DNA from 2 places in the Flavobacterium sp. B330r genome. Region 2 is predicted to be linked to the other one. Evidence: riboswitches for the same ligand, from Rfam matches in the RefSeq annotation. Region 2 holds a riboswitch; the other holds the start of a gene.
What was found. A riboswitch is a leader RNA that binds a small molecule or an ion and turns the genes downstream of it on or off. The one in region 2 is predicted to bind S-adenosylmethionine.

Region 1: it holds a riboswitch for S-adenosylmethionine, as region 2 does, so the genes downstream of both, QLQ95_RS01890 (redoxin domain-containing protein) here and QLQ95_RS10915 (homocysteine S-methyltransferase family protein) in region 2, are expected to answer to the same signal.

What each region holds. Positions count from the first base shown of each region.
Region 1 covers NZ_CP124860.1:416,390-425,271, reverse strand. The annotation lists gene QLQ95_RS01905 (PAS domain-containing sensor histidine kinase) at 1-1,092, shown strand, start outside; gene QLQ95_RS01900 (response regulator) at 1,095-1,550, shown strand; SAM riboswitch class I at 1,778-1,878, shown strand; gene QLQ95_RS01895 (hypothetical protein) at 1,926-2,075, opposite strand; gene QLQ95_RS01890 (redoxin domain-containing protein) at 2,118-3,110, shown strand; gene QLQ95_RS01885 (aminotransferase class V-fold PLP-dependent enzyme) at 3,195-4,667, shown strand; gene QLQ95_RS01880 (winged helix-turn-helix transcriptional regulator) at 4,917-5,294, opposite strand; gene QLQ95_RS01875 (NADP-dependent oxidoreductase) at 5,387-6,385, shown strand; gene QLQ95_RS01870 (cupin domain-containing protein) at 6,382-6,855, shown strand; gene QLQ95_RS01865 (TolC family protein) at 7,182-8,528, shown strand; gene QLQ95_RS01860 (HlyD family secretion protein) at 8,540-8,882, shown strand, end outside.
Region 2 covers NZ_CP124860.1:2,408,423-2,417,304, reverse strand. The annotation lists gene QLQ95_RS10945 (dicarboxylate/amino acid:cation symporter) at 1-309, opposite strand, end outside; gene QLQ95_RS10940 (class I SAM-dependent methyltransferase) at 459-1,112, opposite strand; gene metF (methylenetetrahydrofolate reductase [NAD(P)H]) at 1,312-2,268, opposite strand; gene metH (methionine synthase) at 2,360-5,035, opposite strand; gene QLQ95_RS10925 (hypothetical protein) at 5,263-5,751, opposite strand; gene QLQ95_RS10920 (hypothetical protein) at 5,789-6,316, opposite strand; gene QLQ95_RS10915 (homocysteine S-methyltransferase family protein) at 6,339-7,343, opposite strand; SAM riboswitch class I at 7,684-7,800, opposite strand; gene QLQ95_RS10910 (NAD(P)/FAD-dependent oxidoreductase) at 8,156-8,882, opposite strand, start outside.

The DNA.
Region 1 (8,882 bases), 2.0 Mb from region 2:
GATTTGGTTCCTCAAATTATTTGGACAGCCAATTCAGAAGGTTTTGTTGATTATTACAATAGCCGCTGGTACGAATATACGGGTTACATAGAAGATGAATTTGGAGATCCAAGCTGGATTTCAAAATTACATGCAGATGATGTTTATTTAGTGTCAAAAATGTGGTACGAAAGTGTTCATGCCGGAGTTCCTTATCAGACGGAATTTCGTTTAAAAAATGCCAATACAGGAGAATACCGCTGGTTTTTAAGTAAAGCGCTTCCTATTAGAGATAAAGAAGGCATCATTACCAATTGGTTTGGTACCTGTACAGATATTCATGAACAAAAATCGATTACTGAAAAACTTGAAATTTTGGTAAAAGATCGTACTAAAGAACTGCAAAGATCTAACGACGATTTACAGCAGTTTGCGCATGTTGCTTCGCATGATTTAAAAGAACCGGTTCGAAAGATAAAAACTTTTTTAAGCCGTCTAGAAGATCATATGGCAGGACAGTTTGACGAATCTTCATCAAAATATATTGAACGAATTCATGTCGCGGCAGATCGAATGTTTAATATGATTGATGGTGTATTAGCGTATTCGAAAATGAATGCCGATTCGCAAAAAACGACAATAGTCGATTTAAATGAAGTTATTAAAAATATAGAAACAGATCTTGAAATTGCGCTTCAAAATACAAATGGGACCATTTATTTTGAAGAACTTCCTATTATAGAAGGTGCTTCAGTATTGTTGTATCAGCTGTTTTATAATCTTATTAATAATTCTATTAAATTTGCTAAAGAAGATACTCCGCCAGAAATAAGTATTACAGCAACAGAACAAATTGAAGAAGGGAACAGAATTGCGATAATTACAGTAGAAGATAACGGAATTGGTTTTGATCTTGATCAAACAGGACGAATTTTTGAAACCTTTACACGCTTAAATTCTAAGGATCGTTATGAAGGAACGGGGTTAGGGTTATCGCTTTGCAAAAAAATAGCCGAACGTCACGGCGGAAGTATTACAGCCACAGGAATTGCTAATAAAGGAGCCATTTTTATTATAACATTGCCATTTGAGCAAAAAGTAAAAGACATTTAAGTATGCAAGAAAAGATGATTTTATTGGCAGATGACGATCAGGATGATGCAGAAATGTTTTGCGAAGCATTGGCAGAAATAGATGAAAGTATTGTTTGTCATTGTTCAGAAAATGGTAGCGGTGTGCTAAATACGCTGAAAAATCAGGAGAAGATTCCAGAAATTGTTTTTCTAGATTTAAATATGCCAGTTATGAACGGCTGGGAATGTCTGAAGCAATTAAAATCAGAAGAACGATATAGAGATATTCCTGTAATTATGATTTCTACTTCTTCATACATAAATGATATGGATACGGCTGCCAATCTTGGAGCGCTCTGCTATTTTGTGAAACCAAATAATTTTGACGACTTAAAACAGGTCTTGAGATTAATTACTTCAAACCTTGAAAATGGAGTAAAAGAAACTTTTTCAAATCTTGAAAAGAATAAATATTTGCATGTTTTTCTTGCAGAATAAAACGATGTTTTCTTTTCTTGAAAAGCAAAACGTATGAATTTCTTTTATAAAAAAAGGGCTTGCTAAAAAGTGTTTTTTATTTTAAGATGTTGATTTTTAAAATCTTGAATTGTATTGAAAGGTTATTTTAATAAAAAAAAATAAAAAAAAATAAAAAAAATGATTTTAAACTTGACTAATTCGGTAGAATTAATATATATTTGTATCACAGAAAATTTATATAATGATACTTATCCAGAAAGACTGAGGGAATAGGCCCATTGAAGTCTTAGCAACCTGTTGCCGAATAAGGTGCTAAATCCTTCCGCTGTGTGCGGGTAGATAAGAAAGATTTCTCCGTAAATCTGTTTAAGATCATCCAATTTAAAATCTTTATTATGAAAGCAGAATCCATTTTGTACGCCAGTTATGAACTCTTGAATTCCATTTTTGAAGAAAACAGTTTTGCTTTTTTCTGAAAGCGAAAAGACTAGTTTCTCTCCAATTTCTTTTATAAACAACAATATCGCTAATGACTTTTTTCATTGGCCTAAAATTCTTTTGTCTAATCTTAAAACTAAAAATAAAATGAAAAAAATACTATTCGGTTTTGCTTTGCTTTTTGGAGCTTTTCAAACTCAAGCGCAGGAAAATAATTTACAATTAAAAGGGACTGTTGTCGATACCGTAGCGCAATACGTTTACCTGCAAAAGTTTCACAATAAAATGTTTACTACAATCGATTCGGTAAAAGTAAAAGATGGAAATTTTAGTTTTAAAACAAAAGTAAAAACACCAGAATTATACGGATTAAGTGTCAATACAGAAAGTTCGCCTTTGTATATTTTTCTTGAAAAAGACCCGATTGCAGTAAAACTGAGTCCGAAGAAATATTATACTGCTTCTGTAGTTGAAGGTTCGGCTTCTCAAGATTTGTTCGAAATCTATAAAAAGAGCAAAGATGTAGAAATCAGTAAATTCATAACCGAACATCCAAAATCTATTGTTTCGGCTTATGTATTGTACAGAAACTGGTCTTATAGATTAACGCCGGAGCAGATTACACAAAATATTGCTTTGCTGGATAAAAGTCTTCAAAATACCACTTACGTGAAAGAATTAAAAGAACTGGCTATTGTTTTAGACGGATTAGCAGTTGGTAAAAAAGCCCCTGATTTTACAGCCAATGATCCTGACGGAAAGCCAGTTCGACTTTATGACAATTTAAAGGGAGGTTATACTCTAGTTGATTTTTGGGCTTCATGGTGCGGGCCATGCCGAAGAGAGAATCCGAATATTGTAGCCGCTTACAAAGAATTTCATGATAAAGGATTCAACATTGTAGGGATTTCTCTAGATAAAAAGAAAGAAAACTGGATTAAAGGAATCCAAGATGATAATTTAACCTGGACACATGTTTCAGATTTGCTTTTCTGGAACAGTGCTGTTGCTAAATTATACGGTGTAAGAGCTATTCCAGGAAATTATTTAGTGGATTCTAAGGGAATAATCGTCGCTAAAAATCTGCACGGAGAAGAATTACAAGCTACACTAAAAACGCTTTTAGAAAATAAAATTTAATAAAGAAATACGCAATTTTGTCATTCCTCGAAATGACAAAAATTGAGAAGGAATACATATTAGTTAATTTAAAATGATAAGGAAATGAATGCGATTGAGCCAACAACAAAACCAACAGAGCCTGAATGTTACTTTTCTAAGTTTAGAGAAAATACAGTAGGAATTGATCATACTTTCGAATCGGTTTACGGAGAACAAAATCTGGTTTACGCAGACTGGGTTGCCAGCGGAAGATTATACCATCCGATCGAAGATATAATGCTCAATAAAATTGGTCCAATGATTGCCAATACGCATTCACTTTCAAGTCAGACAGGAAAAACCTCTACTTATGCTTATCAGCATGCGAGAGATATTATTAAAAAATCGGTTAATGCCAACGAATCAGATGTTTTGGTAACTACTGGAAGCGGTATGACGGCAGCTTTATCAAAACTGCAGCGTATTATGGCACTTCGAACAAAATCGGAAGAAGACAGACCTGTGGTTTTTATTACGCACATGGAGCACCATTCTAATCAGGTTTCGTGGTATGAAACCAATGCCGAAGTAGTTATTCTTCCTCCTGATGAGAACAATTTGGTTGATCCAAAAGTTCTTGTTGAAGTAATTGAAAAATATGCAGACAGAAGCTTAAAAATAGGTTCGTTTACGGCTTGTTCGAACGTTACAGGAATTATTACGCCTTATCACGAACTAGCCAAAATCATGCACCAAAACGGCGGACTTTGTTTTGTAGATTTTGCAGCTTCGGCGCCGTATGTCAAAATCGATATGCATCCAAAAGATCCAGAAGAACAATTGGACGCTATTTTCTTTTCTCCGCATAAATTTTTAGGAGGACCTGGAACTTGTGGTATTTTGGTTTTCAATGAAAAATTATACCAATCTGATTTTCCGGATAATCCGGGCGGAGGAAATGTAAAATGGACCAATCCGCTAGGAAAATATTGTTACAGCGATGTAATAGAAGTGAGAGAAGATGGTGGAACGCCTGGATTTCTTCAAGTTATTAGAACAGCATTGGCTTTAGAATTAAAAGAGCAAATGGGCGTGGAGAAAATTAAAGAAAGAGAAAAAGAACTGCTTGATCTTTGTTTTTCAAGACTTCAAAAAATAGAAGGTTTATCTATTTTAGGAGATTTAACTACAGAAAGAATTGGTTGTGTTTCTTTTGTGATCGAAGACATTCATTATAATTTGATCGTAAGGCTTTTAAATGACCGTTTCGGAATTCAGGTTCGTGGCGGCTGGTCCTGTGCGAGTACTTATGCACATTATCTGTTCAATATTAACGAAAAGAAATCGGCAGAAATTACCAATGAATTATTGCAGCGAAATCAAACCAATAAACCAGGTTGGGTGCGTTTGTCACTGCATCCGATTATGAGCAATGAAGAGCTTTTTTATACCTGCGATGCAATTGAAAAAGTAGCTCTGAATTATAAAAAATGGAAAAAAGATTATGAATATAATCCGGTTTCAAATGAATTTGAAAATCCGGAAATTAAAGATACGATCGCAAGAGAAGTAAACGAATGGTTTAAGTTAGTTTAAGTATAGTTAGTTAAGTTCTAAACCTGACAGGTTTTTAAAACCTGTCAGGTTTCCAATGAGATAATATTCCGTAGGAATATCTCGTCGGTAGAAAAAAAATGGTTGTGTTTTACGTTGTGTCCTGTAGGGACACCTGTATAATTGAATTATGTATCTGCGCTCTTAATCAGACGTTCCTACGGAACGTGCAAATGTGCGTTGAAATCTGATTCTACCAACCAGACATTCCTAACGGAATGTTTTTTAGAATTATTTATGCGACTCGATAATCTTCTCTCTATGCGCCAATCCCCAATTGACTAAGGTTTCTGTAACAGGAAGCACGGATTTTCCATATTCGGTAATGGCGTAAACGACAGTTGCAGGTTTGGTATTTTGTTCGGCTCTGGTAATAAGTAAATTGGTTTCCAGTTCTTTGAGTTCTTTGCTGAGCATTTTAGCCGAAATACCATCAATTTCACGCTGCATTTTTTTAAAATGAATCACCTGATGCGTTCTATTGGTTAAAAACCTTAGAATCATCAATTTCCATTTACCGCCCAAAACATCAAGACTGTCACGCATTGCCATCAGTTCTTCAGAACAATTGGCCTCGCGAAGTACTCCGTTATCGTTAATTTTTGCCATACTAGTTTCTCTTTGGTAACCGGTTACCTTGGGTTAACCCATAACAAAAATAAGGCATTACGGCGATACTTTTGTAAACTAAAATGATAAAAATGAAAGCAATTGTATTACAGGAAAACCGCGAATTTAAACTGGAAACAGTGGTAATTCCACAACCAGAATCACATCAGATTCAGGTAAAGATTGTGGCTTCAGGATTTAATCCGATAGATTATCAAATGACCGAAAACGGTTCTGAAAGGAAGCTGATACATTCGCCAATTTTAGGAAGAGAATTTTCTGGAATTATAACAGCAATTGGTGATGAGGTAACGGAGCTTAAAATTGGAGACGCTGTTTTCTGCGGCTCTGGAAGTATGGGATCAAACGGTACTTATGCCGAATATATTTGTGTCCCAGCAGGAATTGCAGTAAAGAAACCACAGAATATTTCTTTTGAAGAAGCGGCAGGAATTCCATCAGCTGGACTCACGGCTTTGCAATCTTTTAAGCGAATGAACGCTTCTTTAACCGATTCGATATTAATTACGGGCGGTGCTGGTGGAGTAGGGAATGTTTTTATGAAACTGCTTATTGCTAAAGGTTTTACCAATTTTGTGGTTACAGCTGGAAACGAAGAAAGTATCGCTTCTTTGATAAATCTTGGCGTTAAACAAGAACAAATCATTAATTATCGAAAAGAAGAAATTTACGAAGCCGCTTTTTCTTTAAACGGAAATAAAAAATTTGATATCGCCGTTGATTTAGTTGGAAATCATGTTGCAGAAATTGCTGCAAAACTTTTAAAAATAAACGGAAAGTATATTGATGTCACAAATTTTTCTACCCCAGAATCGCGTGGAATTCTCTTTTCGAGAGGTGCTACAATTCATAATATTTCAAATTATGCGTATGGAGTTGAAAAACAATACGATTACTATAAAAACGGATTAACAGAGTTGAGTGATTTATTAGAAAATGAAATAATTACACCGCCAAATATTAATGTAATTGGAGGGTTGAGCCAAGAAACAGTAGATAAAGCACTTACTATTTTGAGAGAAAACAAAACCAGTGGCAGAAAATTAATAATGCAGATTAATCAAGAATGAGAACAATACCAAGAAGAATCGTAACAGGTTTACGAGACGGAAAATCGATTATAGAACAAGATGAAATCGTTTCGAATGTGTCGGAACATTTTCCAGGATTAATCATTTCAGATATCTGGTCGACAGATACGACGCCAGCAAGATTTGAGGAGAAAATTATTGAAAATACCGCTTTTCCAAATACGCCTAAAAACGGAAGTTATTTTCGTTATGTCCAGATTCCGCCCGACAAAGATTTAGGAATTGTTGCTCTCGAAGGAGAGCCACATCCGTTAATGCATCAGACTGATACTTTAGATTACATTATCATTATTTCGGGTGAAATTTATTTGATTGTAGACGAAGAAGAGACTTTACTGCAAGCTGGAGATATTGTAATTCAGCGCGGAACCAATCACGCTTGGAGCAATCGATCGGATTCGCCTTGTATTCAATTGGCGATTTTATTGGACGCCGCAAAAGCAGAATAATATAAATTATACGCCGATAACTACATTTTGATTTATTTGTAAAATTGCAATAATCTCATTTGATTGTTGCATTTTTTTGGTTTAAAATAGGCTTAGAAACCTTCGAAGTTGTTCCATTTTATAAAATGAAACAATTTTGAGTGTTTATACTATAAAGTATTGAATAAGAATTGTTTAAATTTATACGAAAATCATAATGTTGGAATAGCAGAATCCAAATTAACCATCGTAATTTTTCCGCCTAGCTAAAATTTAATTCTCTCGAAAGTTCTGCTAATGTTGATTGCAAATTTCCCAAAAGTGCAAAATTAAATCAATATCATCTCATGAGCTATTGGCGGTTTAAAGTTTTTCGTTTAAAGCATTTAGCTCTTTTTTTATTGAGCTGCAGCCTCAATGTAAGTTTTGCGCAGCAGGATACGATCAGTCTGGCGTCTGCTAAAAAAATAAGATTGGATGAAGCCATTTTATTGGGCATTAAAAACAACCGGCAATTAAAATTGGCCAATGCAGATTTGGCTATTGCAAATGAAAATGTCAGTCAGGCCAAAATTGCCAAAGCGCCAAGAATAAGTTTAAACGGTGGATACAATTATATTGGTGATCCTAAAATCTATGAAGGATTTTATGCCAGAAATGTTACCGTAGATTATTACGATCATCAAGGTTTTGCCAATATTGTTTCTTCACTCCCAATTTACGCTGGAAATGCCATAAACACTAGAATTAATCAGCAGGAATTAATCAGTGAAATGCAGGAATCTGCTGTAAAAATGACAGAAGCCGATGTCAAGAATGCGATTACAGAACAATATTTTACACTTGAGAAATTATATCGTCAGATTGAGGTTACCAAACAGAATATTATTAATACCGATATTCGAATAAATCAGCTAAAATCACGTGTAAAAAATGGTCAGAACCTTACGAGTGATCTCTTGAGAACCGAGTTGCAGCAATCTAATTTTAAGGTTTCGGTTTTTAGAAGCACCAATACGATTGAGCTGATTAGCAATTATCTGGATATTTTAATCGGTTTTCCAACCAATACGATTCTGAAGCCAGAAGTAACGGAAAGCATGATTCCGACAGAAAATATGAACCTGCAGCAAAGTTTGGAAGAAGCTTTTCTGAACAGGGAAGAGATGAAACGGGCAGATATAAGAATCAAGTTGTCTGAATCGTCACTAAGTCTCACCAAAAGCGGATTTAAGCCAAGCTTAAATGCAAATGTTATTCTGAATACCGAATATCCAGCGCAGTGGCCCAATTATGTAAACATTCTCAATTATTGGGCGGCGGGACTTTCTTTGAATTGGGATATTTCGAGTTTCTATAATCTGAAACATCGCATTAGCGGCGATAAACTGGAAATCGATAAAAGTAATATAGCCCTAGAAGTTACCAAAGACCAGATTACGACCGAAGTTAAAAATGCTTATGTGAGATATGCAGAAAGCAAAGAAAATATCAAAACCTACAAAAAAGATGTGGAGTTGTCGATGAGCAATTATAAAATTGTAAAAAGCCGTTACGACAACGATTTTGCTTTAATCAGCGAGATTGTTGATGCAGAATTACAGCTGAACAACTCTCGAATTTCACTTGTAAACGCCAATTTAGATTTAATCATTCAATATTACTCACTTCAATATGCAATGGGTAAACTTTAATACATCTTGTTATGAGCGAAACAGATACACAAAACGGAGCAGTTCAGAAAAATGAAAAAAGAAGAAACACAATTCTAACGGTATTGTCATTTGTTTTTTTGATTGCGGGCGGATTGTGGATTTTAAGTTTATTCTTTGATTTTAGTTCTTATGAAACCACCAATAATGCTCAGGTTGAAGCTTACATCAATAATGTTGTGGCAAGAGCGACTGGACATATAAAAGAAATACGATTTGAAGCCAATCAGAAGGTGCAGAAAGGAGATACATTGGTTGTTTTAGACGATTCCGAATATATCATTAAGGTCAAACAAGCAGAAGCGGATCTGGCTATAGCCGAAGGAAATCTGCATT
Region 2 (8,882 bases):
AAGATAAACAGCAAAAATCATTACAATGGCAGAAATCAGAATTGTTGCGAGAAAAACCAATACCATTATAACAAACAGTTTTCCTAGCTTTTCTGTTCGTTCCAGATTCGCAACCGAAGAACCGATTGTGAAAAATATAAGCGGAATAATGGCTGTAAAAAGTAAATTCAGGAATATATCCCCAAGTGGTTTTATAATCAAAACATCTTCTCCAAACACCAATCCGAAAATACTTCCGATTATAATACCGCCAAGAAGCCATAAAATACTGCTGTAACTCTGCAAAAAATTGATTTTCTTAACTTCCATAAGCTGTAGAGAATTATAGTTCGGAAAAGATTAATAATAAAGAATGAAAGTACTTAAAAAAGGATTGCAAAAATTGATTGGTTATTTTTTTGCCACAGATTATAGGGATTAAAATGATTTTCTAATCTTTATAATCTGTGAAAAAAAAATTATTTCTCCAGAACAATGGTAGTAAAAGCTCTATCGACTAATTCTCCTGTTTTGCTTTTTACTTTTTCGGTTTGTGTTTCTGTATACACAATTTTAAAATCCGATTTTTTGATTAATTCCTGCGCTTTTTCTGTACTGTACAATTCGAATTCGAATTGTGTAAAAGGCAGTTTTTTCATGAAATCTTCTTCGGCAAATGTCAAGCAGAAATTTCCATTTGGTTTTAAAACCCTGTAGGTTTCTGATATTAATTCCTCAGGTTTCTGCCAAAAATAAATGGTGTTTACTGTAAATATTTTATCAAATAATTCAGCTTCAAACGGAATAGTATTTCCGTCATAAAGTGAAAAGAAAGCCTGTTTTTGAGAAACGAAATTTCGGTTGATTTGTCTTGCTTCCTGAAACATCAGTTCCGACATTTCCAGTCCGTAGTATTTTAGCTTTTCGGCTTGTTCAAACAAAAATTCAACGTGACCTGCATTTCCGTGGCCTAGCTCTAGAATTCTGTTTTCGTTTGCTATATTTAAATTCTGAATCGAATGTTGGGTCATGTTGATGTTCGTTTCGTTCATCATATTGCCCATTTCGATTCCTTTTTCTCCCGATGGATGTTTTAATTGAGAGGCGATTTCTTGTAATTCTTCATTTTTCATGGCGTGAAAATTTAAGTATCTAAATTAAACAAAAATCCAAATTCGAAGAGTATTTTTTTGTCATTCTGAGGAACGAAGACACGAGCGATAGCGAACTGGCAAAGCAATCACACTCGCATGTCTACAAAGATTGGACGACATACTTTGCGGAATTTCTAGTGTGATTCTTCGTTCCTCAGAATGACAAACTGCATACAGATTAAAAAACCTGACTTGCAATCTGGCGAATATTCTCAGATTTCCCCATTGAGTAATAATGCAAAAATGGAACTCCAGCGGCTTTTAATTCTAATGACTGCTGAATCGCCCATTCGATTCCGACTTGTTTGATTTCAGCGTTGTTTTTGCATTTATCTACAGCATCGATTAAATCTTCTGGCAAATCGATTCTGAAAATCTGTGGTAAAACCTGTAAATGCCTCTGAACCGCAATTGGTTTAATTCCAGGAATAATCGGAATTGTAATACCCATTTCTCTTGCTTTTTCTACAAAGGCAAAATATTTTGAGTTGTCAAAAAACATTTGTGTTACGACATAATCTGCTCCTGCATCTACTTTTTCTTTTAATCTTTTCAAATCTGATTGTAAAGATGGCGATTCCAAATGTTTTTCAGGATAACCCGCAACACCAATACAAAAATCAGCTTTGTTATCGATATCCATCACTTCATGCAGATATTTTCCACAATTTAAATCTTTGATTTGACGAACCAAATCAACTGCGTAATGATTTCCTCCTGCTTTCGGTACAAAAGATTGTTCGTCTTTCATTGCATCGCCTCGAAGTGCCATTACGTTGTTGATTCCTAAATACTGACAATCAACCAGCATGTATTCGGTTTCCTCTTGTGTAAATCCACCGCAAAGCAAATGCGGCACCGTATCTACATTGTATTTATGTTTTATAGAAGCGCAAATTCCAAGCGTTCCCGGACGCATACGAGTTAATTTCTTATCCAAAAGTCCGTTACCTTTATCAATATAAATATATTCTTCACGAGAAGTCGTTACATCAATAAACGGCGGATTAAACTCCATTAACGGATCAATATTATCGTATAATTCCTGAATACTTTTACCCTTTTGAGGCGGAATAATTTCAAATGAGAATAATGTTTTTCCTTTGGCGTTTTCTATATGCTCTGTTACTTTCATTTTTTGTTTTTTGTTTCAAGTTTCAGGTTCCATGTTTCAAGTTCTCTACTGTAACTTGAAACCTGAAACCTGAAACAAAAATAACTTTTCGTTAATCTGCTATATTAGGGTTTAACCATTTCATTGCGTAATCTGTTGAGACATTACGTCGTTTGGCGTAATCTACAACCTGATCTTCTTTTATTTTTCCTAATCCGAAATATCGGCTTTTTGGATTTCCAAAATAATATCCTGAAACCGAAGAAGCCGGCCACATCGCCATACTTTCTGTTAAGGTTACTCCAATTTCTTCGGTTACATTTAAAAGCTTCCAAATCGTTGGTTTTTCCAAGTGATCAGGACAAGCCGGATAACCTGGCGCTGGACGAATTCCTTTATAATTTTCCTTAATCAATTCTTCGTTGGTTAAAGATTCTTCGCTGTCATAACCCCAAAAATCTTTACGAACTCTCTCGTGAAGATATTCGGCGAAAGCCTCAGCAAAACGATCAGCAAGTGCTTTCACCATAATCGAATTATAATCGTCTAAATTCTTTTCATATTCCGCAGCCCATTCATCTACACCAAAACCTGTGGTTACGCAAAACGCTCCCATATAATCTTCAATTCCGCTTTCTTTTGGCAGAATAAAATCGGCTAAAGCAATGTTTGGAGCACCTTTTGTTTTTTGCGACTGCTGACGTAGTGTTAAGAATTTCTCTAAAACTTTTCCGTTTTCATCACGCAATTCAATATCGTCATCACCAACTTGATTCGCAGGGAAAATTCCGTAAATACCTTTCGCTTTTAGTTTTTTCTCTTCTAAAATTACTTTAAGCATCGCCTGAGCATCTTTAAAAACAGATGTTGCTTGTTCGCCCACAACCTCATCGGTTAAAATTGCTGGATACTTTCCGTACAATTCCCAAGTCTGGAAAAACGGTGTCCAGTCAATATACGGAACCAAAACATCCAGTTCAATTTCGATGGTTTGTTTTCCAATTACTTTTGGTTTAGTCGGTGTGTACTCCGACCAATCCAATGGTAATTTATTTTTACGGGCATCTTCAATCGTCAAGAAATTTTTATCTCTCGAACGATTTAAGAACGTTTCTCTAAACGAATCGTATTCTGCACGAATATCTGCCGCATATATTTTTCGGTTATGATCTAGCAGATTTCCTGCAACGGTAACGGCTCTTGAAGCATCGTTTACGTGAATTACAGTTTCTCTATATTGAGGCGCAATTTTCACCGCGGTGTGCGCGCGAGAAGTAGTTGCCCCGCCAATCATAATCGGGATTTTAATATTTTGTTTGTCTAATTCTTTGGCTAAATATACCATTTCGTCAAGCGAAGGTGTGATCAATCCGCTTAATCCAATAATATCTACTTCGTGTTCAATCGCCGCTGCAATGATTTTTTCTGGAGGAACCATAACGCCAAGATCTACAATCTCATAATTGTTACAAGCCAATACAACCGAAACTATGTTTTTTCCAATATCGTGAACGTCACCTTTTACAGTCGCCATTAGGATTTTTCCGTTTCCTTGTTTATCTCCCGCTTGTTTGCTTGCTTCGATAAAAGGCAATAAATAAGCCACAGCTTTTTTCATTACACGAGCCGATTTAACTACCTGAGGCAGGAACATTTTTCCGCTTCCGAATAAATCTCCTACCACATTCATTCCCGTCATCAAATTGATTTCGATAACTTCAATTGGTTTTGTTGCGGCCAAACGAGCTTCTTCTACATCTTCTTCAATAAAAGCATCGATTCCTTTTACCAACGAATGCGTAATACGATCCTGAACAGATCCTAAACGCCATTCCTGAATGGCTTTTTCATCGCTTTTTACTTCACCTTTTACATTTTCTGCAAAATCCAGAAGTCTTTCAGTAGCATCGTCACGTCTATCTAAAATTACGTCTTCAACGTGTTCTAATAAGTCTTTCGGAATATCATCATAAATCGTAAGCATCTCTGGATTCACGATTCCCATCGTCATTCCTTCTTTAATTGCGTGATACAAAAACACCGAGTGCATCGCTTCACGAACAACATCATTCCCTCTAAACGAGAACGAAACGTTACTCACTCCACCACTGATATGTGCATGAGGCAAATTCTCACGAACCCATTTTGTTCCTCTAAAAAAGTCAAGAGCATTCAGGCGGTGTTCTTCCATTCCTGTTGCAACGGGGAAAATGTTCAAATCGAAAATAATATCCTGCGGAGGGAATCCTACTTTGTTCACTAAAATATCATACGAACGTTGGCAAATCTCCACTCTACGATCGTAATTATCCGCCTGACCAACTTCGTCAAAAGCCATAACAATAGCAGCTGCTCCGTAACGTTTGATTAATTTGGCGTGGTGAATAAAGGCTTCTTCTCCTTCTTTTAATGAAATCGAGTTTACAACGCTTTTTCCTTGTACTACTTTAAGACCTGCTTCAATGATTTCCCATTTCGAACTGTCAATCATAATTGGCACTCTCGAAATATCTGGTTCTGCAGCAATTAAATTCAAAAATTTAGTCATTGCATTAACCCCATCAAGCATTCCTTCATCCATATTAATATCGATGATTTGTGCTCCTCCTTCTACCTGCTGTCTTGCAATATCAAGCGCCTCGTCATATTTCTCTTCCTTGATTAATCTTAGGAATTTTCTTGAACCTGTTACGTTTGTACGCTCGCCAACATTCACGAAAACACTTTCGGGCGTAATAATCAACGGTTCTAATCCTGATAATACAAGGTCTCTTCTTTTTTCTGTCATTTCTTTTTAAGTTACTAAGATCCTGAGATTCTAAGATTCTAAGGTTCTAAGTTTTTTATTCTATATTTTTAGGTTTCTAAACCTATAATCTTTTTAATATTTTGGGCGTGCCCCTCCGGGTCGGGCTATCCGTTACAAGTCCTCGCACTTCCTTCGTCAGGCTGTGGGCTTTTCACTTCTATCCCTCACGCAGATTCGGTTTCAAAATGAACTCTATTTTTCTTCAATTATTTAAAATGAATATCCGATTTATCTATTCCTCTTACTTCTTGTTTTTTATACAAGACATTCCAAATCTCAGTATATAAATCTAAAAAAGGTTTCGCTTTTTTTTCATTTAAAGTATTTGTCCATCCATTATTATAACTCACCCATTTTTTTTCTCCATTTACATTAGCAACTATTACTCTTGTAAAGCTTGGATCCTTAATTACTATTTCGCCTCTTGGTTCAAATTTCATTGGCATTTTCAAAAAATTACTTCTCTGAATCAATGAATATATTTTTTCTTTTTCCTTTTCTGTTAATTCAATTTTTGTAACTCTTTCTCCTTCTGAATATTTTCGAGAAAAAGTACTGTTTTGAGAATTATAAGCATCACATCTACCATCGTTAATTACAAAATAAAAATCAGATGGCTTCTCTCTTTTCTTACTTCCGAAACCAAACAAACCAAAAAGTACAAATACTGATACTATTATTCGTAAATACTTCATTCAATAATTTCTTTATTTAATTATTTAAAATTATTATCTATAAAGAAATTTCGTTTAGTGATCGAAGTAACTCTTTTATATTATTTTTTGCCGAAACTTCATTAGCTAATCGTAATCGTTTTACCCCTATAAGAGCATCTGACATTTTAGCACTACCTGATTGTTGTATATTCTTACTAAACTTTAATTCATTTTTGTAATACAATTTATATTCTATTGCAGTCTTGACTGTAAAAGTCGCACCAAAAAAAGGCTGATCAACAGAAACTAAATTAATTTCAAGAACCCAATCCTCATCATTTGTAATCGAATCTATTTTCGAAAATACTTCCGATTCAATAACAGATTTTTTAAATGCTTCTCCAAAATTTTCATTAGAAATCTTAGATGTCCATAAAGGATTTGTTTTTTTTCCGCCTGTAACAGACTTAATGAAAATTTTATCTCCAATTTTCTTTTCGGCTTTATAATCTTTAACTGTCATTCCTTCGATGCTTGCTGACGAAGCACATTGCGTAAGTAAAGTTGAAAGAAAAACTAATAAAACCAGATATTTAAATTTCATATTTAATATTTCAAAAATTAGACTATACAGTTACTGGCGCCACTCTCGGCTTATAATCCTTCGCAACCTCAGCCATTAATCGGATATGATCTGGAGTTGTTCCGCAACAACCACCAATAATATTAATCAAATTATCATCTAAATATTCTTTAATGAAAGCCTGAGTTTGTTCTGGCTTTTCATCGTATTGTCCGAATGCGTTTGGCAATCCTGCGTTTGGATGTGCCGAAACATTAAAGCTTGTATTATGTGCTAATGTTTTTAAGTATGGTTTCAACAAATCGGCTCCAAGAGCGCAATTGAATCCTACACTTAATAACGGAATATGCGAAACTGAAATCAAAAACGCTTCTACAGTTTGTCCAGAAAGTGTTCTTCCAGACGCATCTGTAATTGTTCCCGAAACCATGATTGGAATATCGATGTTGCGTTCTTCTTTTACTTCTTCAATTGCAAAAAGTGCTGCTTTTGCATTTAGTGTATCGAAAATCGTTTCTACTAAAAGTAAATCGCATCCACCATCCATTAAAGCTTCTGCTTGTTGTTTGTAAGCAATTCGTAAATCGTCAAAAGTGACGGCTCTGTATCCTGGATCGTTTACATCTGGCGACATACTTGCTGTACGGTTTGTCGGCCCAATTGAACCCGCTACGAAACGTGGTTTTTCCGGATTTTTTGCGGTAAACTCATCGGCTACTTGTCTTGCGATTTTTGCCGATTCATAGTTTAACTCGTAAACCAAATCTTCCATGTGATAATCGGCCATACCGATTGTCGTTCCCGAGAAAGTATTGGTTTCTACAATGTCAGCACCAGCTTCATAATAAGCGGCATGAACATCGCGGATCGCTTGTGGTTGTGTTAGGGATAGTAAATCGTTGTTTCCTTTTAACGGATGTGGAAAATCTTTGAAACGCTCTCCTCTAAAATCTTCTTCTGAGAAATTATAGCGCTGCAACATTGTTCCCATTGCTCCATCTAGGATTAGGATATTTTTTTTTATTGCTTCTTGAATTGTTATTGCCATGGCTTCTTTTTTTAGCTTCTGAGATACTAAGGTTCTAAGATGCTAAGTTTTTTTATTATGATTGTGAAGTTTAAACCTAACAGGTTTTAAAACCTGTTAGGTTTGCTTCGGATATTTTTTTGTTCACATTAATTCCAAAAGTGCACTATTGCTGGCTCATTAGCCCCGATTGAAGTGGAAATCCTTTTGATTTTTTTCTTTAAAAAAGCAAAAGATTGCAACGAAAAGCGGGAACTGTTGACTGCAAAAATGCGCCAATGATTCGCTCCTGATATAGAATCTGTTTCAGTAAATATTATATGTTATCGAGAAAAGTTTTGAGAAATACGAGTATGTATTTGTGTTATCTATCTTTAATACTGGAAAATGTCGTATAAAGTAGAATTTAGCACCTTCTTTATGATAAAGGGTTGCTAAGGTTTCATCGGGTCTATCCCTCCGCCTTTCGTGATAACTGACAATAATTTTAAGAACAGTGCAAAGGTATGAAATAGGCTTTCTATTTGCAAATGTTTTTTTTCTAAGGTTCTGAGGGACTTAGATGCTAAGGTTCTAAGATTTTATCTTTTACGTGGTTTAGCTTCGGAGGAGCATAATATTTATAAAAAAACAACGTGTACAACACAAAAGCTCCAGCGGAGCGACATAATATTTCGCTCCGCTGGAGCTCTTACATAAACGTAATTATTTCTTTTCTATAAATATGTCATCCCTCTGGGATTAATTAAAAAAGCCCAAACTTTAAAAGTTTGGGCTTTAAGATATTTAAAAAACCTTAGCGCCTTAGTCCCTTAGAACCTTAGCTCCTTCGATTAAACAATCGCCTTAACAACCGCTTTTGGAGCTTCTTTACGAGTTCCGTCGAAACCGTCTACACCAGAAACCGTTGTATATTTCAATACGTATTTTTTACCTGGATTGATGATTCCGTATGCAGCTTGGCACATTAAAGTTGCTTCGTGGAAACCACAAAGGATCAACTTTAATTTTCCTGGGTATGTATTTACGTCTCCAATAGCAAAGATTCCCGGAATGTTTGTTTGGTAATCTAATGCATTGTTTACTTTAATTGCATTTTTTTCGATTTCTAATCCCCAGTCTCCAATTGGACCTAATTTTGGTGTTAATCCAAAAAGTGGGATGAAATAGTCACATTCGATTTTACGGTGTGCTCCGTTTTCTTCAATATCTAGTGACTCAACGTGTTCAGCACCATTGATTCCGATAACTTCTGCTGGAGTTACTAATTTGATTTTTCCAGCTGATTTTAATTCCTGTACTTTTTCTACAGAATCTAAAGCTCCTCTGAATTCGTTTCTTCTGTGAATCAAAGTTACTTCTGAAGCTACATTTGCTAAGAAGATACTCCAGTCTAATGCTGAATCTCCTCCTCCTGCAATTACAACTCTTTTATCTCTGAATTTCTCAGGATTTTTGATGAAGTATTTTACTCCTTTATCTTCATAAAACTCGATATCTTCGATAAGTGGTTTACGAGGCTCGAAACTTCCTAAACCTCCAGCGATTGCGATAACTGGT